2 linked regions of the Salinivibrio kushneri genome follow. The protein of the gene in region 1 binds, or shares a complex with, the protein of each later gene. Links are inferred from orthologs where the notes say so. Each region holds a gene or a part of one and is shown in the gene's direction. Other genes may lie near its edges. The genes, in order: N8M53_RS01470 and sbcB.

Region 1 (15,880 bases):
CTCGCCGCAGGCAACTAACGCATCCGTTAACGCTATGTCAGGGGTGATGGCCGCTTTTTCGGCATACTCGGCAATGGCGAGATGCCAGTGTTCGACGGCTGCTTGCGTGTTTTGGCAATCAGGAAGTTGCTGCAATATGGCTTGGTGAATGGCATGAATGGCGTCCAACTTGGCTTGGCGCACGTCAGGGTCGCTAATCCCTTTTGCCAGCGCGACCAAGTGGTTGGTCACACCGGCGCACGCACTGATCACGATTAAACGGGTTTGCGGGTTTTGTTCGATAACCGTGGCGCTTTGCTGCATCGCCTCTAGCGTTCCGACACTGGTGCCGCCAAACTTAGCGACTGAAATTGATGGTAATGGCCTCACGTCCTTTCCCCTCTCTGGCTAGCAGAGTCAATAAATTAAAAATGATGGGGAACATCAGAAGTCACATCGTGACCGCGATAAATACCGCGACAAGGATAGGAAGAGCAAACGGCAGGTGTAGTCTGCCAGAAGCGCTCCACCTGTCTTTCCATATGGATGACAAGTGACAGCCTGAAGGATTCAGCCTTCAAGGCCGGCAGCGTATCGACCCCGATCGTACGCCACCTCGGCATTGTCTCCCCTGGTTATCACGCTTAGGAGTGGGGCTCCGCCTGATAACTGCCTGAGAAATGCACCTCTTCTGCATGTTCAGTCATGGGTCGGTGACCGCATGAACAGTTTTAACATTACGGGTGCGGTCGCAGGGTGTCAACCGTGTTTTTGCGCCCGATGGGGAGCACTGCCCAGCACCTGCATCTCACCTAGGCAAGAGGAGGCCATCGCGCCCTATCGACACTGACAAGAAAAGCGAATCGCCGCTAGCGATCACACAGTTCATGTGCCAGAGGCTAGGGGAATGGCGAAAAAATATGCTATAACGGTGAGCCTCGGTACCAACAACAAGGATTCGTGATGGCTCGTGCAATTTCCGATATTCAGTCTTTTCAACCCGTCGCTCGCACATTGATGGGGCCAGGGCCCTCTGACATTTACCCGTCGGTGCTGCAATCATTGAGCAAGCCGACATTAGGACATCTTGACCCCTTATTCATTGCCATGATGGATGAGGTCAAGCAGCTACTGCAGTACGCTTTTCAAACCGAAAACCCGTTTACCATAGCGGTCTCTGCGCCCGGAAGTGCAGGGATGGAAGCCTGTTTTGTCAATTTGGTGGAACCTGGCGATACGGTGATCGTGTGTCGCAATGGCGTGTTTGGCGACCGGATGCGAGAAAACGTGGAGCGTTGTGGCGCACACGCGGTGATGGTCGATGATGCTTGGGGTGATCCGGTTAATCCTGAAAAGGTTGAAGCGGCCTTAAAAGCACATCCAGAGGCCAGCATTGTCGCCTTTGTTCACGCAGAGACGTCCACAGGCGCTTGCTCAGACGCACAAGTATTGGCGACGCTGGCGCGAGAGCACGGCTGCCTTACTATTGTGGATGCGGTGACCTCACTCGGTGGTGTGCCGTTGAAAGTCGATGAATGGCAGTTAGATGCCGTTTACTCGGGCAGTCAGAAGTGCTTATCGTGTGTACCTGGCCTATCGCCTGTTACCTTCTCTTCGCGTGCGGTCGAGAAAATGCAGGCCAGGACGCATAAAGTGCAAAGTTGGTTTCTCGATCAAAGTTTGGTGCTGGGGTATTGGAGTGGCGACGGCAAACGCAGTTATCACCATACTGCACCGGTTAATAGTCTGTATGCATTGCATGAATCATTGCTCAAGTTATATCAAGAGGGAATTGAGAACGCTTGGCAGCGTCATCAAACCATGCATCAACGCTTAAAAGCAGGGTTAGAGCGTTTAGGCATCCGCTTTGTGGTCGATGAGCCTTACCGTTTACCCCAGTTAAATGCGGTTTATATTCCTGACGGTGTGGATGATGCCGCTGTGCGCCAGCATTTACTTAACACCTATAACTTGGAAATTGGCGCCGGCCTCGGTGATTTGGCGGGTAAAGCTTGGCGGATCGGCTTAATGGGCTATGGCGCAAGGGATGAGAACATCGCCCTGTGCCTTAAAGCCCTTGAAGAAGCATTACGCTAGGGCGTTGTATTTTCTGGGAGGGTATGGCGGATTGTCCATACCTTCGCTGCGTTTGGATACAAGTAACGCGCTTCTTGCTGGATATCGCGAGCCCGTTGACGGTCACCGATTTGTAAAGCCACCTGATAAGCATGCTGGTAGCCAGCAAAGCGTGGTCTTTGCGCGACTTGGCGCAATAATTGGTTGAGATGCTGCTGGCGCTCCGCCTCTGATAAACGTGCCAAATTAGCTTGAAACTGACGGCTTTGTTGTGCGTGGGCCAGCTTTTGCTGCCACCATGGATGTTGCTGGTATAAGGCAAAACGTTGCGAACTGAGTAAAGAGTCGCGCAAATAACGATTGGCCAAATACACGGACGACAGGCACACAAGTGTCGCGATGACGAGGGCAGTGATCATGGTGCGACTGGCCACACGCTGGCTGTAATCATGGGTGAGTACCGGATAGCGGCGATATTTACTGGTGAGGTTGTCAAGCCAGTATAGCCAAAGGAGTAACAATATCCCATTGAACCACTGGGTGCCGCTCACCGGATAGATCATCAGCCCTGTGAGCGGAGGGAGCACCAAAGCAATCAAGATCCGCCGTGTCCCTGAGGGAGCACGAAGGATCCTGACGCCCAGAGCAATGATCACCAACACGTAGCCCAATCCAATCAATAAGCCTCCTTCCAACAGCCAAAACAGCAGTGCACTGGGTAGGCTGACTGGACCAAGATGGCCGGGTTGTGAAGCAGAAAGCAACAGCAAAGCCTGCTTGCCATTCCCCATGCCCACCCCGAAAAAGGGCGTTGTCTGCCATTGTTGCCACGCTAATAGCAGCGCACGTTGCTCGCCGGCGCTCAGCCATTGCCAACTATCTTGACCACTGAGGGAGAATATCGCCAGGATAGCGCCGAGACAGACTGCCACAAGCCACGCTTTGTGCTGGCGCCTGGAGGCAAAGCGACCCAAATAGGCTTGTTGCAACACAATGGCACACAATGCAAAGAGCAGCAGCAGCGGCTGGCCTTGCATCGCTAATACAGGAATAAAAATTAAGGGGGTGACGGCCAATAAGCTTTGGCTGACGGGATGCCGGTAGCGGCCACTCGGCTCTCTAGCGAGAATATACGCCGCTAAGGTGAGGCCAGTGAGCAGCAGGGTATGCGTGACCGCTGGGGGCAAGTGAGGCACCCAGTTGTTAAACATGAAAGGCCCCATGCCCGGTGGTGATTGATTACCCAACACCGACAGCACCGCTAGCCAAGAGGCGAGCAAAAATACCCCGAGTAGCTTTTGCCGCTGCGAATGGTTAAACACAAACTGCTGAAGGCTGGAGAAGAAACCGAGGCTAAGTATCAAGGCGGCCATGGCATAACCGCTATTGAGTGCCTCAGCGTGCGGATAGAAATAGGGAACAATCGCCAGGCCTGTTGCCAAACCGAGCATCCAGGTCAGTCGGCTTGCACGCCAGGTATGTTGACGCACGATTTCCAGGCAGGCAAACCCTAAGGTAAACGCCAAGGTCAGTAGTGATAAGGCTGCCGCAGGGTGGCGTATGCCCACCAGCGGGAGAGATACCGAGTAGAGTGGTAAGCAGATTAACCACAAGGCCGCTAACGCTAGCAGAAATGGGGTTGTTAGCGGCTTTCGTATCACACGACTCTGCGGCAGCGCTGAGGTCATTATCGCTCCAACATAGGTTTCAGGAAGTGAGCCGTGTGGCTACCCACCACATTGACGATGTCTTCTGGCGTGCCTTGGGCGATGATCTCACCGCCGCCGTTACCGCCTTCTGGCCCTAAGTCGATGATCCAATCCGCGGTTTTTATCACATCCAGATTATGCTCGATTACCACGATAGTGTTGCCCTGTTCGCGCAAGCGATGTAAGACATTCAGCAGTTGTTGAATATCATGGAAATGAAGCCCCGTGGTTGGTTCATCGAGGATGTAGAGCGTTTTACCGGTATCGCGCTTAGACAGCTCACGGGCCAGTTTTACACGCTGCGCTTCGCCGCCTGACAAGGTGGTGGCGGCTTGGCCAAGGCGAATATAGCTCAAGCCGACATCCATCAATGTTTGCAGTTTACGCTTGATAGCGGGCACGGCGTCAAAAAACGCACGCGCGTCTTCGACAGTCATCTCCAGCACTTCATCGATGGTTTTACCTTTATAGCGCACTTCGAGTGTTTCACGGTTATAACGCTTCCCTTTACACACATCACAAGGCACATACACATCGGGTAAAAAGTGCATTTCCACTTTGATCACGCCATCACCTTGGCAGGCTTCGCAGCGTCCACCGCGCACGTTAAAGCTAAAACGGCCGACTTTATACCCGCGTGCTCGCGCCTCTTGGGTACCGGCGAAAAGCTCACGGATCGGGGTAAAGATCCCCGTATAAGTGGCGGGGTTTGAGCGTGGGGTACGGCCAATAGGACTTTGGTCAATATCGATCACCTTGTCGAAATGTCCCAACCCATCAATCGACTCGTAAGGCGCTGGATCAGCGGTGGTCGCGCCGTTTAATTGCTGGTGGGCAACTTTAAAGAAGGTGTCGTTGATAAGCGTTGATTTGCCTGAGCCCGACACGCCCGTCACGCAGGTCAGTAGCCCGACAGGCAGGTGGAGATCAACGTTTTTCAGGTTGTTGCCCGTCGCCCCCTTTAGAGTCAGCATTTTGCTCGGGTCGCGCTCAATGCGTTGTGCAGGCACCTCAATCGCTTGTTTACCACTTAGATACTGACCTGTCAGTGACGATTCACTGGCGAGTATGTCCTTTAAACTGCCTTCGGCAACAATTTGTCCACCATGTGCGCCGGCCCCCGGGCCAATATCAATGATGTAGTCGGCCGCACGTATGGCATCTTCATCATGTTCGACCACCATCACGGTGTTTCCTAAATCGCGCAGGTGCTCCAAGGTGTCAAGCAAACGGGCATTGTCACGCTGGTGCAGGCCAATAGAAGGCTCATCCAGGACGTACATCACGCCGACCAAGCCCGCGCCAATTTGGCTGGCTAGTCGAATACGCTGTGCTTCACCACCAGAGAGGGTATCGGCACTGCGCGATAAATTCAGGTAGTTAAGCCCCACATTGACCAAAAACCGCAGCCGGTCGTGGATCTCTTTCATCACCTTTTCGGCAATTTTGGCGCGCTGTCCGGTTAAGGTCAGTTGTTCAAAGAAATCCAGCGCCTGTTGAATGCTCAGCTCACAAACCTCGGGTAGATTGTGGCCGTCGATAAACACATGACGGGCTTCTTGGCGTAAGCGTGAGCCACCGCAGCTGGCACAGGGTTTAGTGGCGATGTATTTGGCCAGTTCATCGCGTACGGCGTTGGATTCAGTGTCGCGATAGCGACGCTCCATATTGTTGAGGATCCCCTCAAACGGATGTTTGCGTACACGAATATCGCCCCGATCGTTGACGTATTTGAACTCGATCTCTTTTGGCCCTGACCCATACAAGAGGATATCCTGAATGGTGCCGGAGAGATCTTGCCATGGCACTTCCAAATCAAACCCGTAATGCTCAGACAGCGATCGCAGCATTTGGAAGTAATAAAAATTACGTCGATCCCAGCCTCGGATCGCGCCCCCCGCTAAGCTAACCGCTGGGTTTTGAATCACGCGTTTAGGGTCAAAATATTGTTGCACTCCCAAGCCGTCACAGGTGCCACAGGCGCCGGCTGGGTTATTGAACGAGAACAGGCGCGGCTCAAGCTCTTGCATGCTGTAACCGCAATGTGGGCAGGCAAAGTTGGCAGAAAAAATGATCTCTTCCCCTTCGCCGTCCATCCAACTGATCACCGCGCTGCCGCCGGTGAGTTCGAGCGCGGTTTCAAATGATTCGGCCAGACGCTGCTGTTGATCACTGCGCACTTTAAAGCGATCGACCACCACTTCAATGGTGTGCTTTTTTTGCAGTTCAAGTGTCGGCGGATCGGATAGATCGCACACTTCACCATTGATCCTTGCACGGATAAACCCTTGAGCGGCTAAATTCTCAAGCGTTTTAACATGCTCCCCTTTCCGATTTTTGATGATCGGTGCGAGCAACATCAGCTTGCTGCCCTCCGGCAGTGCAAGCACTTTATCGACCATCTGGCTGATGGTCTGAGCCGCTAAGGTCACATCATGAGTGGGACAACGTGGCTCGCCGACACGCGCATAAAGTAAGCGTAAGTAGTCGTACACTTCAGTGATGGTGCCGACCGTTGAGCGTGGATTGTGCGACGTGGACTTTTGCTCTATCGAGATGGCAGGCGACAGGCCCTCAATATGGTCAACATCCGGCTTTTCCATCAAGGAAAGAAACTGACGTGCGTACGCTGACAAGGATTCAACGTAACGGCGCTGGCCTTCAGCGTATAGGGTGTCGAAGGCCAGCGATGATTTTCCCGAGCCAGATAGGCCGGTAATCACGATCAGCTTGTCGCGAGGGATGGTGAGGTTGATATTTTTGAGGTTGTGCGTGCGCGCGCCTCTGACGTCGATATTGTCCATTATTATCCTACTACTCAGTCAGCTCACTGGTTGGTCGCCTAGTATGGCACAGACATGACCATGACCAAATAAAAAGGCTGTATATTTACACAGCCTTTACACGAAGGGGAAAAACACGCGATCCGACGCGGTTTACGTTATCGACGATTCTTCACCGTCGCTTCGTCTTTGTTGCTTCCGCCAAGGTAGTGGTGCTTGTAGCAGTGATTGGTGGCTTCAATAAAGCCTTCCACGCTGCCACAATCAAAGCGCTCGCCTTTAAATTTGTACGCCAGTACACAGCCTGATTGTGCCTGTTTGAGCAGTGCATCGGTGATCTGCACTTCGCCGTTTTTACCCGGCGGGGTGTTTTCCAGCAGATCAAAGATATCAGGCGTAAGAATATACCGACCAATGATGGCGAGGTTACTTGGCGCATTGCCCGGATCGGGTTTTTCCACCATGTTGTCTACGCGGAAAAGGTCATCTTTGATCTCTTGGCCGGCAATCACACCGTATTTGTGAGTCTCATCTTCGGGGACTTCTTCCACGGCCACGATGGAGCAACGGAATTGGTTGTAAAGCGCGACCATTTGTTTGAGCACGCCATTACCAGAATGAATGCAAAGATCATCCGCCAGTACAACGGCAAAGGCTTCATCGCCGACCAGCTCACGCCCGGTTAAAATAGCATGCCCCAGGCCGCGCATTTCATGTTGGCGAATGTATGTGAAAGAGGCTTTTTCGATGGTGTTGCGGATATCATCCAATAGCACTTCTTTGTTGGTGCCACTGATCTGATGTTCCAGCTCGTAGTTTTTATCAAAGTGATCCATGATGGCATGCTTACCACGTCCGGTGACAATGCACATCCCATTGATACCCGCTTCCAAGGCTTCGTCCACGCCGTATTCAATTAAAGGCTTGTTAACCACCGGCATCATCTCTTTGGGCATCGACTTGGTTGCCGGTAAAAAGCGGGTGCCATAGCCAGCCGCTGGGAACAGACATTTTTTTATCATCTCAGATCCTTTCGTTTTTGTTGGATGGCGAGCGGTTTATAACGCGGTCGACACCCCTAAGCGGGTTGTTAGCAAGCGGCTGCTAACAATGTTATCTGGGTCAATAGTTTGCTGGGTTCAGTGCGGCTAAGCAAGTCCTACGCACCAATGCCCCCAGATAGCGTGACAACACCCGCGTTGCTTACCCGGCATGTGCTGAAAAATGCGTCATAAAGGCATCGGTAAAGGCTGATAGGGACGCAGAAGGAAGGGCATTAATCCCTGCTGCGGCGGCCCGTCCTCCGCCCGTGACAAACTGCTCTGCCAATTGCGCGGCCCCAGTAGGGCGATTTAAAGGCGCACGAATACTGACCATCCAATCTCCTTCAGGCATAGGGGTGAGCACAGCATGGGCGTGGTCAGGGTTGCGGTTGGCTAACTGGTTGCTAAACATGCCGCTGATTCTGCGTGCCCATGCGGTATCAGGAAGCAGGTACAGCTGGGCGCTTTCATCACTACGCTCTGGAGTGAGGGTTTGGGCGCGCTCCCGATCGTGTTGATACGCATCGGCCAATTCCATCACCATGTCTGGATAGGCGCGCATAAAGGCATCGGGGGTGGTAAAGCCACACAGGTGACGGTATAGCACCGCGGGCGGGATAATCAGATCATCTAAGCTTGCACCGTAGCTGTTGTAGTTGAGGTAGTGGCCGAGCCGCTCTAAGCGGGCGCGTGTATGTTCGTCGAGGCCAGACTGCCGAGCGAGGGCATTGGCGGTGCGATCCAGGTTATCGCCATACGCGCCAACCAACGCCCACTCTCGATACTGACCACCGACAAGCTTGTCGATAATGAGCGCGGTACAGGTATTGGCACTGGTATGAATATGCGCGTCTAGCAAGGACGAGTCTGGGATGGGGCCACTTTGATGATGATCGGCATAGAACACGCGCGTGCCAGCTGCGAGTAATGTCGCGAGTGCGGCTTGGTTCTTCGCCATAGAAACGTCGAGTACAGTGACCTGTTCGGTGTCGGTGGGTACTTGTTTTAACAGGGCAATATCGCGTTTAACACCGGTAATTAAAGTGGTTGCTTGCGGGTGTGCCAAGCGCCATTGCACCAGCGCGGTGAGCCCATCCGCATCCCCGTTAAAGACATCAAATCCCATCCCCTGACTTCCTTTTTAACTGAGTGACGCGACATCCTACCTTGATTGATGAGTTTGACCCAACTAGCGGTGATCGTCGTCAGCGCCAGGATAGCCCTCAAGCCCCGTCGAGCCAATTAAGGATAAGTTGTTTTTTGCCCAAAATACCGCTTGTACCCGGTTTTTGACATTGATTTTCTTAAACACGTTATAAAGGTGAGACTTGACGGTGTGCTCACTGACATCAAGTGCACTGGCGATATCTTGGTTGGAAGCGCCTGTGACTAGATGGCGTAGTATTTGTTGCTCGCGGTTGGTCAGGACAATGGCCTGCTCGTCGATCGCTTGTTGGTGGTGTTGTTGATAATAGTGGATTAACGCGGCCATTTTGTGACGGGGCAGCCAGTACTCGCCAGAGAACATTTTTTCGATGCCGTAACACAGGTGTCGGATCTCATCTTCTTTTTTAAATACCCCTTTGATAAATGGCCAGCTGGCGAGCTCTTTGGCACTTAAATCATGTGCATTGAGCAGCGCAAAGACATGTTGGTCGGCAAATGGGATTAGCGATTGTTTTAGCTGCTCGGTGGCAATGTCATCAAAGGCGTTTAAGTCCACCAGCACTAGGCCTGGGCGAGCGGTGAGTTTATCGGTGATCGCATCGGGCGTGACGAGCTCGACCTCGCTATGGATTTCTTTTTCCAAGCATGTCATCAGTGCAGACACAGACATGCTGGGCTGAGAGATAAGAAGCAGTGTGTAACTATCTGAGGTGGTTTCGGCTTGGTTCATAAGCATCCTACTGATGATGACTCAACATGCGTATCTGCGTGTGACGTCAGTGGGTGATCACCGACGTCAAGGCTGGGCAAGCTTTCCATCAGTCTAAACCATTTTTATCTTTGAGGTATACGCTGCGAGTGATAACCCATTGTGCTGACGCGTTAACTGAAGAATATGGAAACAGATCGCGTGGAAAAGCTTCGAACCTCTGGGGTGCTCGTGCTAGACTTCCTCCTTATTTATCCAATTTGCGAAATCATTTCGCGCGCAACCAAGAACAGTGGGAGTCACCTATGGCCAGCCGTGGCATAAACAAAGTCATCTTGATTGGTAATTTGGGCAACGATCCGGAAATCCGTTACCTCCCCAACGGCGGTGCGGTGGCGAACCTCAGCCTCGCGACCTCAGAGTCATGGCGTGATAAAAACACCGGTGAGATGCGTGAGAAAACAGAGTGGCACCGCGTTGTGCTGTTCGGTAAAACCGCCGAAGTCGCGGGTGAATATCTGCGCAAAGGCTCTCAGGTGTATATCGAAGGCCAATTGCAAACACGCAAATGGCAAGACCAAAACGGGCAAGACCGTTACACCACGGAAGTCGCGGTACAACCGTTTAGCGGCAGCATGCAAATGCTGGGTGGCCGTGGTGGTCAGAACCAAGGTCAGCCGATGCAGCAGTCACCGCAGCAACAAGGTGGATGGGGACAGCCTCAGCAGCCTCAACAACCACAGCAAAACTTTAACCAACAGCCACCGCAGCAGCAGTCGGCACCGCAGCCACAGTCTCAGCCTCAGCAGCAATATAACGACCTGCCTGATTTTGACGACGATATTCCGTTCTAAAACGCGCGGCGTGAAATGGCGTGTTGACGTCACGGTTGTTGCAACGAAAAAGCCCCTGCTGGGGCTTTTTGCGTTTTGGTGAGTCTCGGAGCCGACTGGGCTAGGCGACGCCAGGGCCTGTTTTTAAAAAGTGCGGCAGTTGCGTCGGCGTTGGGCATTTTAGCTGGCCCATCACTTGCGTCAGTTGTTGGGTAAGCATGTCTATTGCATGCTCTCCTCCATGGTGACCTACTGCACCACAGGCATAGACAAAGGTGCGGCCAAGCAGGGTAAAGTCGGCGCCCATTGCCATGGCTTGGGCGACATTGCCGCCGCTTTGTACGCCACTGTCCATCAATAGTTTAATTTTGTCACCATATAAGCGCTTGATGGTTTGAATGGTATCCAGCGGTGACTCACCGACATCCAGCTGACGTCCCCCATGGTTGGATAGGACCACCGCATCGGCACCGAGCGCGACCGCTTGTTTGACATCGTCTGGGTTGACCAAACCTTTTAGCACCAGTGGCCCGTCCCAGTTATCACGGATGACCTTAAGACTGTCAAAATCGACAGCGCCCATCACTGTATTATTCATAAAGTTGGCCAGTTCGCTGGTGGGCATGTTTTTTGGCATGTAAGGCTTGAGGGTTTGCATCTCAGGTACACCGGCCAGTAAGGTCTGCCAGCTCCATACTGGACATTGCATCATTTGCACGATATTGCGTAAGTTCATTTTCGGTGGCATCGCCAAGCCATTTCTTATATCGCGAGGGCGATAACCAAAGGTCGGCACATCCACAGTGACGACCAGCACTTTATACCCTGCACCTTTGATGCGACCCATGAGATCTTGACGGATCTTGGCATCCGTGGGGTTATAGAGTTGATACCACGCCGTTCCCTCAGAGATCTCAGCGATGGTCTCGAGACTCGCTGAGGATACGGTGCTGAGTACATAAGGAAGCTTTGCTTGATAGGCCGCTTTGGCCAAAATTTCCGGCGCCTTGGGCCACATTAACCCTTGCAGTCCGACGGGGGCGACACCAAAAGGCGCGGCATAGCGTTGGCCAAATAACTCGACGGATAAGTCGATCTCTGGGGTCGGCGCAAGCAAGTCAGATTGCAGTTTTACGTGTTCAAACGCCCCGGCATTGTGCGCCACGCCAATCTCATCGTGGCAACCGCCACAAAGGTAATCGAAGGCGAAGGCGGGGATACGCCGTTTTGCTGCGCGTTTAAGAGCGGGGGTATCAGGGTACTTAGGGTTATAATAGGCCATGGAGCGTGTGCCTTGTTGAGTTGAGTGTCTTGGCTAACCCTAGCGCAGAGATTGTTATCGATATATAGATAAAAGATAAAATACTTTTTCCAAAATCGGCTAAGCCCCGATAATATTTGGCGTTACCTCATGCTTTACCTGCGCGCTAAACGTACAAATCTTTAACTTTCTGTTTAATAAAATCGATAAATAATTTGGTTTTGGTGTGGTTATACTCCAATTTTGGGTAGTAAGCATAGGCGGAGGAACGCGGCTGCTTTAACGCGGGTAGCACCGGAACCAATAAGCCTTGGTCGATTTCTTTTTGCACCGTCCCAGCGCCTCCCAAAATGATCCCCATGCCAATCACCGCGGCACTGACTAAGGCTTCAGGGTTAGGTGAGACGAAATTTCCGGACAATTGTAAGCGTGTGCCATCTTCAAACACCCGTTCTTGCGGCTGATGTGAATTACCGTATAGCAAAATATTGTGTTGGGTTAATTGCTCGGGCGTGGTGATCGGGGCATGGCGAGCTAAATACGCAGGGGCGGCAAAAAAACCAGGTTGAAAATCAAATAATTTGGCGGCGATATAACTGGCGGAGTTGAAATATTCGAGCTCACGGCTGATCACCACATCTAGGTTGAGATCGGGAAGCTGCCCGGGTGTGAGGGTGGTGAGTTCAACTTTGATTTTCGGATAAATCTCAAGAAACTCAGCAATAAAGTTGACCAGAAAGCGGTTCCCTGTCACCAATGGCGCACCGATACGCAACACACCGCTCACCTCACCAAAAGTTGAGGTGGTCTCACTGACCAATTGTTGCCAGTCGTCGACCCACGTTTTGGCACGATGATAGAAAAGATCGCCTGCATCCGTCATCGATAGACTGCGTGTGGTGCGCTTGAGTAATTGAACGCCCAGTTGACGTTCTAGCCAACTAAGGCGTTTTGATAACGCAGAGCTTGATGTATGTAGCTTCGTCGCCGCTTGGGCTAACGAGCCATGATCCACCACACAGATAAAGCTTTGTGTACAGGTAATCCAGTCCATGAGTCCTCGTTGAATAAAAAGACAGCCACCGATTCGTGGGCTAGGCATTCACATTATGATAACCAAGCCTGATAATAGCGGCTAATAGCCCCCAAAGGCGACCCAAGTCAGCAGAGAATCATGGATAGAACAGCCAATGCGATCAAAGTCAGCGGTATGAAGCTGACCAACCGACTCGTAGCATTTGTCACCCTTATTGTGGTGTGCGCCATTTTTGTGTTGTTTATTGGCGGTGCGATCAGTTTTCGCCAGCTCGGTATTGATTTTATCTCTCACTATGTCGATGGCATGGTGGAGGTGATTGATCAAGAGATGGCAAGCGATCAGCGCGATAACCAATACTTTTCGCGTTGGCTGCCCAAGATGTTGAAAGCCAGTAATGTGACCTCCCTAACGATCTACTCGGATGCTGGGATTTTGTATCAATACGAACAAATTCAATACCAGACAGTCGCTAATCAGCAGGTGATCTCGCGCGATATTCCTTTGGAAAGCAATCCTGGCTTTGCCGTCAAGTTGACCTTCGTGCCGCCCTATGCCGAGTTTGCTTACTCGATTGGCCCTTTGTCATCGTTATCGGCGGCGATTTTGGTGATTGTGCTGGGGCTCGCGTGGGGGATCCGCTGGCTTAGACGTCAGTTGTATGGCAGTGAGGTGCTTGAGCAGCGTGGCCGGCTGATTTTAGCAGGGCGTTTAGACGATGCGCAGCAAGGCGATAGCCGAGAGTGGCCTATCCCTGCCAGTGCGGCATTGACCCAGCTTATCGAGGAGCTCAAAGAAGCCCGCCAAGAGCGAAGCCGCTTTGATACCTTTATTCGCACCAACACCTTTCTTGATCAGCTCACCGGTGCGGCGAATCGGGTAATGTTTGATAACCGTTTGCACACCCTGGCTAGCGATGACGCTAGCCAAGGTAGTGTGATCTTGGTCCGTGTTGCTGAGTGGGAAGAGTTAGTGTCGCAGCACGGACAAGAAGCCGCCGATCAACTGATCCAAGCGATTGGTAATGTCTTATCCAATGCGATTCAGCGTTTTCCCGATGCGGTGCTGGCGCGCTATTTTGCCTCGGATTTTGCCATATTGCTGGTCAACCAAGCTGGGGATGAAGTCCATCCGTTTCTCGCTCAGATCACCAATGCCTTAGATAAGCTCGCACCACCTGAGGCACTTGATCAAGACAACTGGTTTCACCTTGGTATGACATCATTTGGCGCCAGCGAGCGACGTGGGCGATTAATGGATGAAGCTGAACGCGCGTTAAAAGCGGCGACGCTAACTGGGCAGAATGGTTGGTCCCAGTTCGATAAGCAACTCAGCCAACTGGATAAACGTGGCAGTGTGCGCTGGCGGACGTTGTTGGAGTCGGTGATGGCGGGAGAAGGCCCGATGCTTTATCGACAGCCGGTGTTTGCTCGAGATGGCAAAACCCGTCTTCACTATGAACTTTTAAGCCGAATTAAGGACGAAAAAGGCAAGGTGCTCAAGGCATCGCGTTTTTGGCCAGGCGTGGAGTTGGTCGGCATGGATGTGGCCTTTGATAAAGCCACCCTTGGCCGAGCGCTGTGGTGGCTAAAAACACGTGACTATATCGACAATTATGCCGTTAATGTGAGTGCGTACTCACTTTGCCAACGTGAGTTTGTGGTATGGCTACGCGATGCTTTATTACAAACGCCACGCAGTACCTTGAATCGTTTGCTCGTGGAGGTGTCCGAAGGTGCCCTGGTTTCACACTTTGATGCGGCGCGGCCTTGCTTACGAATGATTGCCGCGTTAGGGTGCCGTCTAGTTGTTGACCAAGCTGGCCGAACGATAGTGAGCACTCACTATGTAAAAGATATTCAACCAGCTTATATCAAGCTTCACCGCAGTCTGGTTCGTAATATTCACCAACGTCCAGAGAACCAGCTGTATATACGTAGTGTGCTAGGCGCGTGTGAAGCTACCCCCACAGAGGTACTCGCGGTGGGTGTGGAAACCAATGAGGAATGGTCTGTAGTGAAAGAGCTTGGCGTAGCAGGCGGACAAGGGCGACTGCTGGGGGCGGAAATGTCGCCACATCCGGCGCAGAAAAAGCGCCGCCGGTGGGGAAAACGATGACCCAAACCATCAAGCTATCGTATCAATCGGGACGTGGGTGGTTAGAAGCGTTATTACTGGTCAGTATTTTGTCGGTACTGGTGGTGATTGCGATCCCTAAGTTCTACGATTATGAGGCGGATGCCAATGTGTCAGCACTAAAAGGGTTAAAAAGCGGCATTGAAAGCGTCATGACGCACACCCATGCGTTAGCGAAAAAAAATGAGATAAGCCATCAAGCTTCACAGTCACTGAGCGTCAACGGCACGCAGATCGATATCGCTTATGGTTATCCAACGATCAGCGGCTTACCCAAATTAGTGACGACGCTGCAGGATGCAACACGGTGGCATATTCGACGCTACCCGGAGCAAGATCGCGTCGATTTTATTTGGCTGTTTCACGAGCAGCCCGCGACGGCCTGTTATTTGACCTATCGCGAAGCAACGGCATCAATGAAGGCGTCTACTCAGTTGGTGACGCAGGCATCGTGTCAGTCACCAACCCAAAAAAGACAACAGGAATAATGCGTTTTTGATGGAAAAATCATCAAAATGACAGCGCATTGAAAAAAAACACAGATCTCATTCAGGTTTACAGCACCGTATCTTGCTGCTTACCGTGCGCGTTGATACATTTAGCTCAATTTGTCTGATTTCATAGCTTGCAGGATTAATCGACCATCATGTTTAAGAAACTTCGCGGGATGTTTTCCAACGATCTATCCATTGACTTGGGAACCGCCAATACACTGATTTACGTAAAAGAACAGGGCATTGTTCTGGATGAGCCGTCTGTTGTCGCTATTCGTCAAGACCGAGCAGGCTCGCCCAAGAGCGTAGCGGCTGTGGGTCATGATGCGAAGCAGATGCTAGGTCGTACACCGGGTAACATTGCGGCCATTCGCCCGATGAAGGATGGTGTGATTGCTGATTTCTACGTCACTGAAAAGATGCTGCAGCACTTTATCAAATCGGTGCACGATCACAGCTATATGCGCCCAAGCCCGCGTGTACTGGTGGCTGTACCATGTGGCTCGACCCAAGTTGAACGCCGCGCGATTCGTGAGTCGGCCTTGGGTGCTGGCGCCCGTGAAGTCTACTTGATTGATGAGCCGATGGCGGCGGCGATTGGTGCAGGTCTGCCAGTATCCGAAGCCACTGGCTCGATGGTGATCGATATCGGCG
Region 2 (15,976 bases), 1.2 Mb from region 1 along the record:
TACTTTATGAAGTTAAACACCGACTAATCCAACCGGTTATCCACAGTTTCTGTTGATAGTAAACGCGGAAAGAAAAACTTATTTTTCACTTTTACATCAGTGGTTTAACCTAAAAAATCGGTTTTTTATAGAAAATTCTTGACGACAGGATGGATAAGGGTGCAATCCGTACGGTTAATCGAGCCAACGGCGTGCTACTTCCATCAATAACTTATCTTTGTAAGGGTGAGCCAGTAATGTCACGCCATAAGGGGTGTTTTGATGCTCAAACAACGGGATAGTGAGTTGGGGTAAACCACACACCTCCGCGAGCGCCATCAGTCGTCGCTGCGATAAGTTAAACGCATCGCCATCTGACGCGTCCGCATCACGAGGTAAAATGGCGCCCGGTGTGGATGGGATCAGTAACACCTTATCGCTTGGCCACATGGCACAAACGGTATCTCTCAACTGCTTGCGGGTTTTCTTCGCCTGATAATGCGCTTTGTAGTCGACAGCTTTTAGGCGGTCTACATACTGTTGCGTTGAGGTGGGCAAATCAAGCTTGGCCTGTTTCAGCCACGCGCCGTACATCAACAGAAACTCTTGGCTGGCAATTGACACCTGCGCATTTTCAAGCCGCGACAGCACCAGTTTATTCATCGTCAACGTCGACTCTTGCGGTAAGCTCAAATGCTCGAGGTGCTGATAGACCTGCGCCATCGCTTCATCACTGTAGAATAACGCAAAAACCGCTTCGGCGATGACCACACCTTGGATATTCGTCACCGCGGAGGATGGCTTAGCCACCAGCTCTTGAAACTGACTTAACGGGCCAAGTGTCGCGCTGCACACTCCCACATTATCAAAGGTTTCTGCGACAGAGATGATCCCCTGGGTATCGATAAGGCTTGGCGTCGGACGATAGCCAAACAGTCCACAATGTGCAGCAGGGATCCGCACGCCGCCAAATGCATCGTTACCAATGCCCAAATCAGCCAGCTTTTTTGCCACCGCTACCGCGATACCTGCGTTCGCCCCTCCCACGCGGTACTGACGAAAGTGAGGGTTGCGGAGCTCCGCGTAAAATGGATTAAAACCAGTGATACTGACGCCTAAAGGATCCATTTGCAGTTGCCCTATCAGGCTAGCGCCCTGCGCCATCATGGTTTTTACCACCGCAGCGTCTTGGCTGGCGGCGTTGCGTCCCTCAGACCACGAGGGGATCCCGATACCAGCGACATGTTCCTCAACAGACACCGAGTGGGACACTGCCAGTTTATAACGCCGAAACACCCCATTTAGGCTGTCTTGCCGTGGTGGATAGAACGGGTGCGCAAACATCGCTTGATCGAGCATGTACACAGGCCTCATCAGTCACGCTAATTACTTATTGATCAGTGTAATACATGTGCGTGAAATCAGGTGCACTTTCACGGTTTACCGCACGGATACCTTGGGCGTGCGAACTCGCGGCCTGCTAGCTCGCTATCGACTTTTTTGCGATGCGATGAGATAAGCAAAGCAATGTAAGCCCCCCCCTGCTTAGTCACGGAACTGTTTATAGGTTTACCGCGGTTAAACCGGGTACTTGTCGACACGATTGTTCAAATGCGCTGAGTTTGGACGCCAGGTCAGCACTGACGAAGGTGTGTTCGAGTATTTGTACCTTACGTGCCAGCTGCCAACTATCCATCGACGCGCCCTGTCCATAAGGAATGGCATAAACATGAAAGTGCTGACGCTGTGCCACATAATCCAAGTTTGGTGGCACACGAAGCGGCTGATAGCCCTGATTGAGGTAGATATAAAACTCGCCCATACAATTTGCAACCACATACGACCCTTGCTCGCTGCGTAAGGCCAAGTAAGGCCGTGCGGTCTCAGCGTATTGATTGATATGCCACTGATTCGCGTCCGGGTTCAGCTGAATCATAGGTGCAACGGGTATTACTGGCGCTGGCGCCGCCTGAGGCTGGGGCAAATCATTCGCTTGCGCGGGCTGAGGCTCTGAAGGCGCGGGATCAATAATACGTACACGTTGTGCGGTCTGGTCCTGATCTTGCCCCCAAAAGCGGTCAACCCATTGCTGCCATTGGCCAAGTGGACTTATCAGCAGCGCCATTACTGCCCAAGATGCAAGCACCCAGCGCCAAGATAAACCAGGTTTGGCTGGCTTTAATGTCACCGGGGTCGCTTTGCGAGTGAGGTCGGTTTCTAATTGCTCTGCGCGCGTTAGCGCTTCTTTTAACTCACGGTTCACCTGCACCAAATCTTTTTTTCGTTGGTCCTGCTCGCGCTGCAAAGCGTGATATTGAGATTCCAACGACTGGTGCTGTCGCTCAAGTTTTTGGTATTGCTCACGCCATTGGCGATTATCAAACTCAAGCTTGGCGACTTTTGCGGTTAAGTGCGCAGGAATTTGGGTATTGGCCTGGCGAGCTTTTAATGTTCGGTTTTCTTGCTGCAGCGCTGTCAGTTCTTTTTGCAATCGCGCGACCTGACTGCGCAATGCCGCTTGGCTGGCATCGCTTTGTGATTGACCAAGCGCGCTCCCCTCGCCTTTACCTGACTTTACCGCTTGATAAGCTTCACTGACCAGCTGCATTAGCCCCGTGCTGCCTCCCTTGTCGGGATGTACGCGGCTGGAAAGTCGCTTATAGCGCTGTTTGATTTGCTCGGCATTGTCGCCAGCCTTCACGCCTAAAAGGTCATTCCACGTGGTCATGCTACTGCCTGTTATCCTATTACTCGCTTGTCTAGATTAGCTAATCTATCGGCCAATAGGTAAAAAAATTGAGCTCCTTTGTGTCACACCTACCACCTTACTGCACAACCAAGCATAGCAGTGACTGCAATCACTCCAGAAAAAGCTCTGAATTTTTATATTTTTCACCTTTTAAAAAGAATTATCCATCGTTCACGTTTTTTTGCATTGCATTCATATTTCTGTGATCTATCATACTTTCCGTCATGACGACGTTCCGATGAAGACAGCAGGAGAGAGGTGGCCGACGCCATCCGCCGAAGAAGTAAATCTTTCAGGCACTTAATTGTATGGACTGCTGTTGGAGGAGACTCTGGAGAGACCCGTTAGTTCGGGCGCCGAAGGAGCAAGCTTGTTTTCAAGTGAAACTCTCAGGCAAAAGGACAGAGGAGATACCCACCCCAATATGTAGCACTTTTGTTAATATTAGTGTGGTCTATCTCCTCCTTTGATGTTTAAAGGGGGAATGAATGCCATTTTTTTCGCAACTACCAGATATACAGACACTTCTAGGCACCATTGACGACTGGATATGGGGGCCACCACTTCTTTTGCTACTTACCGGTACGGGGCTCTTTTTTACAGTACGGTTAGGGCTACTCCAACTCCGTCGCCTGCCGTTTGCGCTCAAGCAAATCTTTAAGCCGTCGAACGCCAAAACCCAAGGGGATGTTTCAGGGTTTGCGGCACTGTGTACAGCCTTATCCGCGACCATAGGTACCGGCAATATCATCGGCGTGGCCACGGCCATTTCTCTTGGGGGCCCAGGGGCACTGTTTTGGATGTGGCTCGCCGCCTTTTTGGGCATGGCGACTAAATACGCTGAGTGTCTACTCGCGGTGAAATACCGTGAGACTGACCACAAAGGTAACATGCTGGGCGGGCCGATGATGTACCTGTCTAAAGGCGCCGGTAAACCCATTCTTGCGAAGCTCTTTGCTTTATTTGGACTGGGAGTGGCATGCTTTGGAATTGGTACGTTTCCACAGGTGAACGCGATCAGCAGCGCGGCGACCCATTTATTCAACATTCCTACTGTCGCCGTTGCCGGACTTTTGACCGTGCTCGTCGCCTTAGTCACGCTAGGGGGAGTTAAATCCATTTCGGCAGTCGCCGCTAAAATTGTCCCAGTGATGGCGGTATTTTATGTCGGAGCCTGCGTGTGGGTTCTTGGGGCAAACGCTTCGCAATTGCCACAAGCAGTCAGTTTGGTTTTTGAGTCGGCCTTTAGCGGCATGGCAGCCACCGGCGGCTTTGCGGGTGCTGGCATGATGCTCGCGATTCAATCAGGCATTGCCCGTGGCGTGTTCTCTAACGAGTCAGGGCTTGGTAGCGCACCGATAGCTGCCGCTGCTGCTAAAACTGACTCCTGCGTAGAGCAAGGCCTGGTGTCAATGACCGGTACCTTCATTGATACCTTAGTGATTTGCACCATGACCGGACTCACCTTGATCCTCACGCAATCTTGGTCTGGCGAGCTTGCTGGCGCCGCCATGACTTCACATGCGTTTGCGGTGGGAATGAAAAGCCCTGTTGGCCCGATACTGGTCAACATTGGCCTATTGTTTTTTGCCTTTACCACCATTTTAGGATGGCACTATTATGGCGAACGCTGTGTCGCGTACCTGTTCGGCAAAAAAGCGATTTATATCTACAAGCTATTCTTTATCGGCTTAATTGCATCCGGTGCCTTTATCCAATTAAACACCATTTGGATACTGGCAGATATCGTTAATGGCTTAATGGCTATTCCTAACTTGATTGGCCTATTGCTGCTGCGCAAGGTGGTGATAGCGGAAACTCAAGCCTACTTTGCTGCCTATGACAACCGCGCAGCCTCAAACACTGTGCCTAACCAAGGCAACAATGCGGTGGTTGATACACAGTAAGCGAATCATGTAGTAACAAATGATCGCCTGAGCAAAAAGCCGAAGCATCGATGCTTCGGCTTTTTTCGTTTACTCATCGCTCACATTATCGAGCATTCTCGCCCTGCGTCGCTTCCTACCAAAAGGCTATGCGTATTGACGCTGCGATTCCTCAATGGCAAGTTTACCTAAAATAGCGCGTGGGTTAGTAAAATCACTCACTCTCACGTCGTGCTCGACTTTGTCACCGACGGCAACAAACTCATAGTTCAGAGATTGTGTGGCTTGTTTATCCCACACGCCATCACCAAAATAGATTCGACGCTCAAAATGGACGCCGTAATCTTGTTTGGCACGGAATGCTGCCAGCGCCATCACTTCGCTGCGACTCATCGCATCTGAGCAAGAAGAAAAGACAATACCGTCAATATTAAAACCTGCGGCTTTGAGTTTCATCCGTGCGGTTTCTTCCCAGCCTCCTGTTGCAATCGCCAAGGCAACGGTCGGCATATGACGCATCTCATCAATAAATGCTACCGCACCTGGCAACGGCTTTAATCCGTGGTGAGCAATTGCGTTAGCCAGTTTATGCGTAAACACGCGCTTTATTTCTCGAAATAACATGATCTTTTCGCGCTGAAGATCATGGCTATCAATCAGCTCTTCAATGATCCCCGCATCCGTGACATTGGTATAGCCACCCCAATCATCTGGGACAGTTAAGCCGGTGACTTCATAAACCGCTTCGCTAAAACACTCGTGGTCCATTTGGCAGCTGTCGACCAGCGTGCCATCCACGTCTAACATAAATAAATTTTTCACGCGCATTTCCTCAAATCCCGTTGCGCCCCACAAGCCACTGACTTGTGATTTTATCTGGCGATTTGCCGTTCTTTTCTGGGATACCTAACCAACACAACGGGCATTATAACATTATTTTTACATCATGAACGACTGCCGGTCGACATCATACGCCCATGCCCATTCAGTGCAACTGGCCGCACGGGGCTTAGAGACATCAACAAAATTTTTGAACAAGTTTAACGAATCTATATGCTGGTTTTAACGTTGGAATTCTCTACACTGAGTCTCGTAACAAAACAACATCATGTGCGATACGCCAACAAATTTTAAGGAGAGATGCATGAAAGCGCTGGTATTGAAATCAAGTATCCTTGGCCCGTATTCAAGCTCGAACGCAGTGATTAACAGTGTGGTGGATGAGCTGTCCCCAGACACCTTGATTGAGCGCGATCTTGCGTCTACCCCTTTGCCAGTTCTCACTGGGGACAATGTCGGCGGCTTACGCGGTGCAGATGAGCTCACCGATGCGCAGCAGCAAGTACAGCAAGCCTCAGATCAGTTGATTGAAGAAATTCAGCAAAGCGACACGCTAGTCATCGCGGCGCCTATGTACAACTTTACTATCCCCGTGCAATTGAAAACCTGGATTGATCTCGTCGCCCGTGCAGGTGTGACCTTCCGTTACACCGAAAACGGCCCCGAAGGTTTATTACAAGGCAAGCGCGCGATTGTTGTGACCACCCGTGGAGGCATGCACAAGGGCGGCTCTACTGACCATATCACTGGGTATATGCAAACCGTGCTTGGCTTTATTGGGATTACTGACGTCGAGTTTGTTTACGCTGAGGGGCTGGCAATGGGCGAAGATACCGCAAGTCAAGCCATTGACGAGGCGAAGCAAACGCTCAAGCGTCTCGCCTCATAACGAAAGCTGCGCCGTAAACGGGTTTAGCGACATACAACACACGTTTCGACTAAGAAAGCCTGCCTTCTAGCAGGCTTTCTTTGTTTCTGAATACTTCAGCCTTCAATCCCCCCAATCAAGCCAAGATTGGTGATAAACGGTGCCAATGTTACCATGACCCTTTATCGCAGGGTCTCAACCTGCACCCTTTTGATTGATCAAGTTGGAATCGATTGTGACAGACGCCGACCAGCCAAGCTTTTTTTTCTACGACTTTGAAACATTCGGCACCCATCCAGGTAAAGACAGGCCTTGCCAATTTGCTGGCGTTCGTACCGACAGTGATTTTAATGTCATCGGTGAACCCTTAGTCCTGTACTGCCAACCGCCGAATGACTACTTACCGGCACCGGAAGCCTGTTTGGTCACCGGGATTACACCGCAGTTAGCACTGAAAAAAGGCTTATCCGAACCGGAATTCATCGCACAGATCCATGCAGCCTTCTCGCAACCCAATACCTGTATTGTTGGATATAACAACGTCCGCTTCGATGATGAAGTCACGCGCTATACGCTGTACCGCAACTTTTTTGACCCCTATGGCTGGAGCTGGCAAAACGGCAATTCACGCTGGGATTTGCTCGATGTGATGCGCGCCTGCTACGCACTGCGCCCCGACGGCATTGAGTGGCCCCATGATGACAACGGTAAACCCAGTTTTAAATTAGAAAACCTATCCGTCGCAAACGATATTGAGCATAGCGACGCGCACGATGCCATGGCCGATGTGCACGCAACTATCGAGCTGGCAAAAAAGGTCAAAGCGGCGCAGCCACGGCTATTTGATTATTTGTTAAAACATCGCCATAAAAACAAAATCAAGCACCTGATCGATGTGGTGAACATGACACCTCTCGTGCATGTCTCTGGCATGTTCGGCACCGAGCGCGGCAACACAAGCTGGATTGTGCCCGTTGCTTGGCATCCTGATAACCCCAATGCCGTGATTACTGTCGATCTGGCCCGTGACCCGGCCCCTTTATTTGAATTGGATGCTGACGCACTGCGTGAACGCCTGTACACGCCACACCACGACCTCACGGAAGGACAATTACCGGCACCACTAAAACTGGTGCATATTAATAAATGTCCCGTGCTCGCGGATGCAAAAACATTGCGACCGGAGGATGCCGCCCGACTGGGTGTGAATCGCGAAGCCTGCTTACAGCACCTGAAAACATTGAAAGCAAGCCCTGAATTACGCGAAAAGCTTGTCGCTGTATTTGCCGATGCTAAGCCTTTCGACGATCAGGACGTGGATACGGCTCTGTATGCTGGCTTTTTCTCAAAAAGCGATCGCAGTGCGATGGATATCATCCGTGCACGCGATCCTGAAAATCTTGCCGCTCTGGATCTCAGCGTTGATGACTGGCGCATCAAGCCGCTGTTATTCCGTTATCGCGCGCGCAATTATCCGTGGACGCTCACCGAAGCCGAGCAAAAAAAGTGGTTTATGCATCGACGTGATTACTTTGAAACGCACCTTCCTGCCTATATGGATAACCTGCAGCATCTCGCTGAACAGCACCAAGCTGAGGAGGACAAGGTTCGCGTATTAAAAGCGATTTACCACTATGTTGAGTCACTGGTTGGCTAACACCGGCACGGTCGCTAAAGACGCATAGCCGATACACCGAACTGTCTAGAAGGCGACCAACCGTCACTCCGACCTTAGTCTACCTATCAGGTGGCTGAGGTGGACGGGTTTGGTCGCCTTTTATTTTTAACGTCATGTTTTTTAAGTCATTAACTAGCAACACTGACATGTTGTCTACTTTGTCCTACCAAAAAAAAGATAGCTTGACCAGTTGCAGTTCTGTGATTTGAGTCCACACTTTTAAAAAGGATGTTGTTTGGAGTGTGGGTAATGATGACAACAAAAGTAGATACGCGCTGTTACCGCTTTCCTGAGGTTGATTTTGAACCAGAAAGCCGTACGTTATATTGGTCTGATGACACGATGACGGTTCTCTCTTATGAAGAGTCTCGTTTACTCGAGATGCTTTGCTACTATGCCGGAGAGGTACTCTCGAGCCGCACATTATTCAAACAAGTGGCCTTGCCCGATAGCTCATTTGCCCAACATCAAAGTGTGGTGACATCATTAATGGCTAAATCCTACCGCAACGGCAAAAAATGCCTCCCGTTTGAGGTCGTCGGTGAGTTTGGTTTTCGTGTGTCTCTTCCACAGCAAACACTTGCCAAGCGTCCAGGACGGGCAGCAAACGCTACATCGCAGACACCCCCAGCGTCTTTAACGCATTCAGCCACCATTGAAGAATCATCGTTTAGTATTGCTAAACCACTTACGATCCTGGTCACGGCAGCGGCGGTCATTATTGGCATGACAGCATTACTGACCCAAGCTTAGCCTGTTTGATGCCCGTGGGTACCACGGGCGTGTCGTGTTAGCTCGTCGTTTTTGCTTTGTTCATTGGCCTTTAAAACCGAGAAAGAGATAATGCCACGCTGCTATTTATCGCTTCTGCTGTTTATCACGCTGCTGAGTCTCTCCGCACCTACCCGAGCCACTAATAACCAAACCTATGTTGCACACCTTGGCGAACTACCTGGTTTGATCAATTTGGATGGTAGCGGTGCGTTTGTTGATTTCGTCCGCTATCTGGATGAGCAAGACCCTCACACCCACATCACCATCGAAGTGTTTCCGATTCATAGAGCGATAAACAGTGTCGCACAAGGCCGAGCCGACTTTGGTTTGCCTGCCGTGCGCCCAACGCGGGAAGTGTCTACCTTGCCTTTCGCCTTTAGCGAGGTGTCATTTGGCCAGGTCACTCATGTCCTTTACACCAATAAAGCGGCCCCACTCTCGGTCAAAGAACTCTGGGCAACTCCCTCGCGCTATACCATTGAGGCAGTTCCCTACTATATGCCTTTTAAGGTGCAACGCTCGCACGGTATTAAACAATCTTTGTTACGCTTGGCAGCAGGAAGAATTGATGGCTTCGTTTGGGCGCAAGAGGAAGCTGACATGGCACTCAAAGAGCTAGGCTTAACCATGATCAAACGCGCGCACTTCGCTGACTTTGACGATGTCTTTATTATCCCTAAAGGCAAAGCGGGTCAGGAAATCAATGCGTATCTGACACGACTGATTACTCGCTTGCGTAACCAAGGGGATCTCGTGCATGAGTACCGTAAGGTGCATCGCCCCTATGTCGATTGGCAGCCATAAATCTCTCAACCGCATTTCGGCTCGCGGACGCCTGTGCCTACTCACACCACCATGATGGCCACATTCATCGGCATAAAAATATTGATGTCACTCTAACTTTCAGCAACAAGTGACTCTTTGCAAACTATGCGTGATTTCTCTCACACAATTATTCAAAAGGCTTCTCTACACTATCCTCCCGTTAACGATAAAGAAGAGATGCTATGCGAACCGCACTTACTGACGCACTGACACAATTGCCCGACGCACTGCAAAGTGTTGTCTCTGATTGGATAAATGACGCAAGCTTTGGTGCTACCTTCACACCAGAACAAGTGGCGCAAATGGAATCCGCCAGTGGCCTTAACGGCGCCGCTCTGCGTCTTGCTTTATTGCCTTTGGCGGCGGCCTATGCGGTTACCCCCATATCTCAGTTTAATGTTGGAGCGATTGTCCGTGATGAAAGCGGCACCTTGTATTTAGGCGCAAACATTGAATTCACTGGAGCGCAACTAGGACAAACGGTGCATGCCGAGCAATGCGCTATCAGCCATGCTTGGACAAAAGGGGCAAAACGCCTAACCGATATTACGATCAATTACAGCCCATGCGGTCACTGCCGGCAGTTCATGAATGAGCTCAATGGTGCTGAGTCCTTGATCATCCAGCTGCCACAATCCGATCCGAAAAGCTTGCACACCTATCTACCTGAGCCGTTTGGTCCTGCTGACTTGGGGATTGAGTCTCGCTTATTAACTGACGAATCCAATCAATTATCAACTGATGATATTGATATACCATTACTAAAAGCAGCCGCTGACGCCGCTAACCGCAGTCACGCGCCCTATTCAGGTAATTATAGCGGGGCAGCGGTTGAAACCAATGACGGCAAGTTTTTCTCTGGCATGTATGCCGAGAACGCGGCTTTTAACCCAAGCCTTCCTCCTCTTCAGGTTGCATTAATTGCTGTCAATATGGCGGGCTACCATTGGACAGACATTCGCTCTGTTGCACTGGCCGAAATGGCAAGCAGCACGGTAAGTCACCTTGCCGATACACAGGCGACCCTGGATGCCATTGACCCGGATATCCCCCTCGTCTACTCAACACGCTAACCCCTTCCTTATTTATCCGACCCTCGGGGGATTTCAGGTCGCCCTGGGGTCGGATTTACGCTACTATCCGTGCGTCTTTTTTCGGATAGTCATGGCAATGAAACAGATTCATAACCCACTCCAAGGCGCAGCCTGGATGCTGACCGCAGGCCTGTGTTTTGCCCTCGTTAACAGCCTGTCTCAGTACGTTAGTTTTAAAATGGGCTTACCCTCTACCACGGTTGCCTTCATTCAATACGCCATCGCCCTGGTTGCGATGATCCCTTGGTTGAAACAACTCGGGATCCGTCAAGCACTCAAAACCCAACACCTTGGTCAGCATTGTTTGCGGGTGTTTATCTCCGTGATTGGCATTCAACTGTGGCTATGGGCGCTGGCCTACCCAGTGCCCATTTGGCAAGGGATTGCGCTATTAATGACCTCTCCGCTCTTTGCCACGGTCGGCTCGGGGTTATTTCTCCGTGAACGGGTCGGCATCGCACGCGGTCTTGCGACGCTCGCTGGGTTTTGCGGCGCCATGATTATCCTCGAGCCATGGTCAAATGGGTTTACCTGGGCCACCTTATTACCGGTGGGCGCGGCGTTTTTCTGGGCTACCTACTCACTCATGGTAAAGCGTTTATCCTCTTATGATCCGCCCACCACCATGGTGGTCTATCTGCTCTTGTTGATCACGCCCTTTAATTTGCTGCTCGCCGTGCCCGATTGGACGTTCCCCCAGACATCAACCGCGTGGTGGATGTTGTTTGGCGCCGGCATACTTACCGCCCTCGCCCAGTGGGCCATTGCCAAGGCATATGCCGTTTCTGATGCGTCTTTTGTGCAGCCTTTTGATCACGCAAAACTCCCTCTTAACGTCCTCTTCGGTTGGCTGGTGTTTAGCTGGGTTCCACCCGGTCGACTGTGGTTAGGGGCGGGTATTATTATTGCGGCGGTCTTTTTTATCACCCACTGGGAATCACGCCAATACGCACAGGCACAAAACAAGCTCGCGTAATCGGTTTTCTTGTTTCTACGTCCACTTGTCCACTAGCGCTACTGCTTACTCAGTCAAAGCGCTTGCTACGTCAAAGAAAAGGGGCCGTCAAGGCCCCTTAGCACTCTCTCAACCACATCGGCCACTATGAAGCCGCCGCTTTGATTAACCACACTTGTTCGCCACGCTCGCCATCAGGTTCCGTGTGGGTTTCGAGCAAGCTGATGTCTAACCCTTGGAACGCCTCTTCTACCACTGACGCATCGATGGAAAATGGCGGCGTGTTATCCGTTTGAGGATAAAACAAGGTGATCAGCAGCAAACGTCCTCCAGGTGCAAGCAAAGTTCGAATATGACTGACATACTGCGCGCGCATAGCAGGAGGCATAGCAACCAAGGCGGCGCGATCATAAATCAATGGCATGGGACTTAGGCGCGCGGTAAAGAAATCGCCATTAATCAGCTCCAGCTCATCAAAACAATAATGGATATGTCCTGACGGCGCGCGATAAACCTGCGGGGTATATAAGTTTTCCGAGAAAAAGGCACGCACGGCGATCTCACTAAGCTCGACGCCAATCACATGCTGGTGTTTTTCAGCAAGCCAGTTGAGATCTATCGATTTACCGCAAAGAGGCACCAAAACGGGTTCGTCACTTTGTGGAGCCAGTGACGACCAGTGGCGGATAAGCATCGGGTGTACGGTATCGCGGTGAAAGCCTATTTGATTTTCTGCCCAGCGCTGATGCCAGAACTCTTGTTCCATGCTCTCTCCAAGGTGATGAAAACCGTGATTTTAGCAAGTTATTTCCCCAAACTCATTAACGTCGCGATTAAGGGTCTTGTCTTATATTGTCGATCCTGATCACAAACTAACCACTGAGTGACTTGCGAGTGACGCCACAAAACATTACTGTTTAAACATACAGTATTGATTATATATACAGGTGTTTTATGTACGTGACGTCCAATGTGTCAAATCAAGCTAAGGTTCAGTATCCCGCGCGTGTCACGCCATCGTCTTGCTATCATGCAGCTTTTGCCGTCGCAACACAGGTAAACGCGCACTGGCAGGCAACCTTACGCGCGATTGCACTGCAAGCACGCCAGCCCAAGTGGGTCACGATCATTAATCCACCTCGCGCTTTAAATGCAGCACAGCTTAGCCTGTGGGGCATCAATGCAAATCAGGTACGAGTGGTCCATCGTCAAGCAGGGTACGATGATGAAGCGCTGATTGACGCAGCGTTAGCCGCTGACACGTCGTGTGCCATTATCGCCTTTACCCCAACAGACAAGCCGTTCAATTACTGCGAGCAAAACAAACAAGGGATCGCGCGCATCGATCCCGCCTTTATCCAGCGTCACTAGTTCACGCAGTATCAATAAGTCGGGCTTACGGGTGGCTGGGCTGAGGCTTTAGGATAGCGTTAGTCGAACCCATTCACGGTTCTCATTACTGTACTCAATTTGCGCATCGGTTTGCTGGCTAATCGCTTCCATTTGCCGATATTCAAGGGCATAAGGCATTAAAATGGTTAGCTCTTCAATTCCTGTTTGACGCGCAAGGCGTGCGAGCTGCACCAAATTGGCCGTATCGGTGTTACGCACCGACATCACACGAGTGGCTTGCTGATAAAGCTTTTCTTGTGCAGAGAGAGGTTGGCTTCCATCACTGGCTTGGTGTTCAAGCACAGTGTTAAACACAGGTAATAGGCTGCGAAAAATATCGGTAAACGTCCAGTTTGGTTGCTGACTCTCACACAAAAAGTGGGTGTAGTCGAACACGACTTCGGTGGGCGCTTTCAGCTGGGTTGACAGCACATCCATGGCTTACCTCCAGACAGAAAATGAAATAGACACTCCTACTATAGGCAGTTTTAAACGTATGTCTGGAAGAACGTACAGTATTTTGCGCTTGATCATGCTTTAGCTAAGGGAATGCGCAATAAAGACAAACTTCATTAACACAATAAAAACAACTAGTTGATATTAGAAAAAATTGTTTACTCTTACATCACAAGGCGGGAAGAAAATCAGACAAAACGATTGCTGAGTCGAGTGAACATCCGCTTACGCATCAAATACCATCATCAAACACGTAAGCGGATGCGCAAAGGGATCAGCAAGCTTTGTAAATCACCTTGTTGGCGGCGACTTGAACACGCTCAACGGCGCCTTCTTCAGTCAGCTTTTTCAAAGCACCTGTTGCCCAAGAAGCTGCTTTGGTGTCTTCTTGACCAGCCGCAAGGCCAATCCCTTTAGGGTTAATTCCTTCAGGGTTTGCTTGAACAATCTCTAAAATCTGCTGCTGTTTTGGCGTCAGTGAAGACGCTGAGTTGGCAGTAGATACCTTAGGCGATGTTTCTACCGCAGGTTTTGCAGGCGCAACCGGCTTGGATTTAACCGGACGCTGACGCGCTGGCGATGATGCCTTAACACGCTTGTTGAGTTTAAGTTGTACCTTACGCTTGTGAGAGATTTTCATTCAATCATCCTACTCCGAAGCACTACGTTCAGGCGCGCTGAATGCAGCGGGTGAAAAACAAAGCGCGTGTTATACCAAATTTCTGCTCGCTTTTGTAGGTAACGGCCCCCCAATAGACGCAAAGATCGTGATATTCAGCGATAAATGTTTACTAATTCAGTAATTATTAGGCAAACTAATCAGACACATTGCACGTATATTAGTCTTCCAAAGATATCGAATAGGCGTGAGTAGTCATCTTTCTCTCGCCATTGGAGTGGATGCTCATGGATGCCTTGAAAACGATCAAAATCTACCCGCCTCAGTTTGAAGCTGCACGTTGGAGTATGTTGGCGGCGATGGCAGTCGCCTTCGGCTTGATCTGTTTTTTTCTCGTCCAACCCACCCTGTCGATCGGTCAAGGCTTGCTAGGGCTGATTGCTATTATCGCCATTTTTTATGCAATTAATCAGTTACTTCAACGCGCTCAGCTATCTTTTTCTCTGTCATTCATGCATTTACAACACCATAGCTTTCGTGGTGGCTGGGCGCTGAAGTGGCGAAATATTGAAGCCATTGGCATTCCGCACCTCCACCAGCAAGGGTTAGGTGAACCACTTCCATGGGTTGGTATTAAGATTAAGCGTTACGATGCCCTCTTGGACAGCATCAGCTTACGAATGGTCACCCACATTGTTATGACGCAACGTGCACTGCTCATTACTGCGTATCGGCGAGGCGATCACAAACCCAGCAAACCGCTGGAAGATATGATGTTTGATGACACCCCCTATAGAGGGAAAAATGGTGTGCTATATAAAGGCTTGATGGCTATGTTGGCCAACCGAATGCGCTACACTCGGGAGCTGCTCGGGTATGATTTATTTATCAGTGAAGACTTGCTTGATAGGCCGCTAGAAGACTTTGTCGGCGTCGCCCGGCGCTATTTGGCCGCTGCTAGCAGTGATGACTAAAAACCAGCCTCTAGCATCAGATAGCAGCAAAAGGCCGGTTGTTCTCGGCAATATGTTAAAACGCCCCGGTCAAAAATGGGTTCGTTTTCCGCTCGTGACCCAAGGTCGATGTAGGGCCATGGCCAGGGATAAAGGTCACATCATCCCCAACTGGCAGCAAGGTGTGTTTGATGGCGTTGATCAAGGTGGCGTGATCCCCTTTGGGAAAATCAGTCCGCCCGATACCACCGTTAAACAGCACATCTCCGACCCAAGCGGTTCGCCCTTCCAAATCGACAAACACAATGTGGCCTGGGGTATGTCCAGGGGCAAACAACACCGAGAGCGTACTATTGCCCACGGACACGGTATCCCCTTGTTGTAGCCACTGATCAGGATCAAACGGCTCAGCGTGCGCGAAACCAAACATTTGCGCCTGTGCCGGTAACGCTTGTAGCCAGAAAGCGTCTTCTTTGTGCGGTCCCACCACAGGGACATTCAACGCGCTAGCAAGCTCAACAGTACCGCCAACATGATCTAAATGGCCATGCGTTAGGAGGATTTTCGTCACCGTCACTTCGAGCGAATGAATGACTTGGCGAATTTTAGCAACATCCCCACCGGGATCCACGACTGCCGCCTGTTGCGTTTGGTCGCACCAAATAATGGAGCAATTTTGCTGAAATGCCGTGACTGGCACAATTTCATAATGCAACGCCATGGAGTTAACCTTCTCTTTGTCTGTTCAGTGACGCAATAACACGTAATCCGTGACACGCCCTCAGGTTTTCAATCGTCAATGTGCGCCTCACTATGCCACGCTGTCATCAGTTTGCAACTATGCTGCCAAGGAGGTGTCACTTTTACTCTCTAGGCTAACGTCAGGATATCTGGATAAATCAGATACG

The links.
Region 2: the proteins of N8M53_RS01470 (region 1) and sbcB are in contact, whole or in part, in a crystal structure (PDB 3C94), measured with the Escherichia coli proteins. The link is inferred for Salinivibrio kushneri from one-to-one orthologs.

Annotation. Positions count from the first base shown.
Region 1 is NZ_CP114588.1:279,252-295,131, forward strand. Bases 8,782-11,545 are described here. They hold N8M53_RS01470 (single-stranded DNA-binding protein), read left to right. Parts: upstream 8,782-9,771; coding sequence 9,772-10,320; downstream 10,321-11,545. Other genes in these bases: N8M53_RS01465 (LuxR C-terminal-related transcriptional regulator), read right to left, coding at 8,782-9,487; N8M53_RS01475 (alpha-hydroxy acid oxidase), read right to left, coding at 10,421-11,545. In the rest of the region: lysC (lysine-sensitive aspartokinase 3), read right to left, coding at 1-303; N8M53_RS01440 (pyridoxal-phosphate-dependent aminotransferase family protein), read left to right, coding at 943-2,076; N8M53_RS01445 (Wzy polymerase domain-containing protein), read right to left, coding at 2,073-3,743; excinuclease ABC subunit UvrA, read right to left, coding at 3,743-6,568; UTP--glucose-1-phosphate uridylyltransferase GalU, read right to left, coding at 6,706-7,569; N8M53_RS01460 (DHH family phosphoesterase), read right to left, coding at 7,751-8,716; more of N8M53_RS01465, read right to left, coding at 8,780-8,781; more of N8M53_RS01475, read right to left, coding at 11,546-11,581; N8M53_RS01480 (LysR family transcriptional regulator), read right to left, coding at 11,727-12,614; RNase E specificity factor CsrD, read left to right, coding at 12,735-14,714; N8M53_RS01490 (hypothetical protein), read left to right, coding at 14,711-15,220; N8M53_RS01495 (rod shape-determining protein), read left to right, coding at 15,379-15,880. UniProt on the Escherichia coli protein: Plays an important role in DNA replication, recombination and repair. Binds to ssDNA and to an array of partner proteins to recruit them to their sites of action during DNA metabolism. Acts as a sliding platform that migrates on DNA via reptation.
Region 2 is NZ_CP114588.1:1,463,623-1,479,598, forward strand. What follows is about bases 5,909-8,768. They hold sbcB (exodeoxyribonuclease I), read left to right. Parts: upstream 5,909-6,557; coding sequence 6,558-7,979; downstream 7,980-8,768. Other genes in these bases: N8M53_RS06930 (FMN-dependent NADH-azoreductase), read left to right, coding at 5,909-6,343; N8M53_RS06940 (hypothetical protein), read left to right, coding at 8,250-8,753. Also shown: N8M53_RS06910 (amidase family protein), read right to left, coding at 175-1,338; N8M53_RS06915 (DnaJ domain-containing protein), read right to left, coding at 1,541-2,707; N8M53_RS06920 (alanine/glycine:cation symporter family protein), read left to right, coding at 3,217-4,635; N8M53_RS06925 (HAD family hydrolase), read right to left, coding at 4,762-5,436; more of N8M53_RS06930, read left to right, coding at 5,759-5,908; N8M53_RS06945 (ABC transporter substrate-binding protein), read left to right, coding at 8,844-9,578; cdd (cytidine deaminase), read left to right, coding at 9,782-10,672; N8M53_RS06955 (DMT family transporter), read left to right, coding at 10,770-11,669; N8M53_RS06960 (thiopurine S-methyltransferase), read right to left, coding at 11,794-12,414; N8M53_RS06965 (hypothetical protein), read left to right, coding at 12,603-13,019; N8M53_RS06970 (transporter), read right to left, coding at 13,068-13,478; N8M53_RS06975 (MarR family transcriptional regulator), read right to left, coding at 13,771-14,136; N8M53_RS06980 (DUF2982 domain-containing protein), read left to right, coding at 14,403-15,089; N8M53_RS06985 (MBL fold metallo-hydrolase), read right to left, coding at 15,145-15,789. UniProt on the Escherichia coli protein: Degrades single-stranded DNA (ssDNA) in a highly processive manner.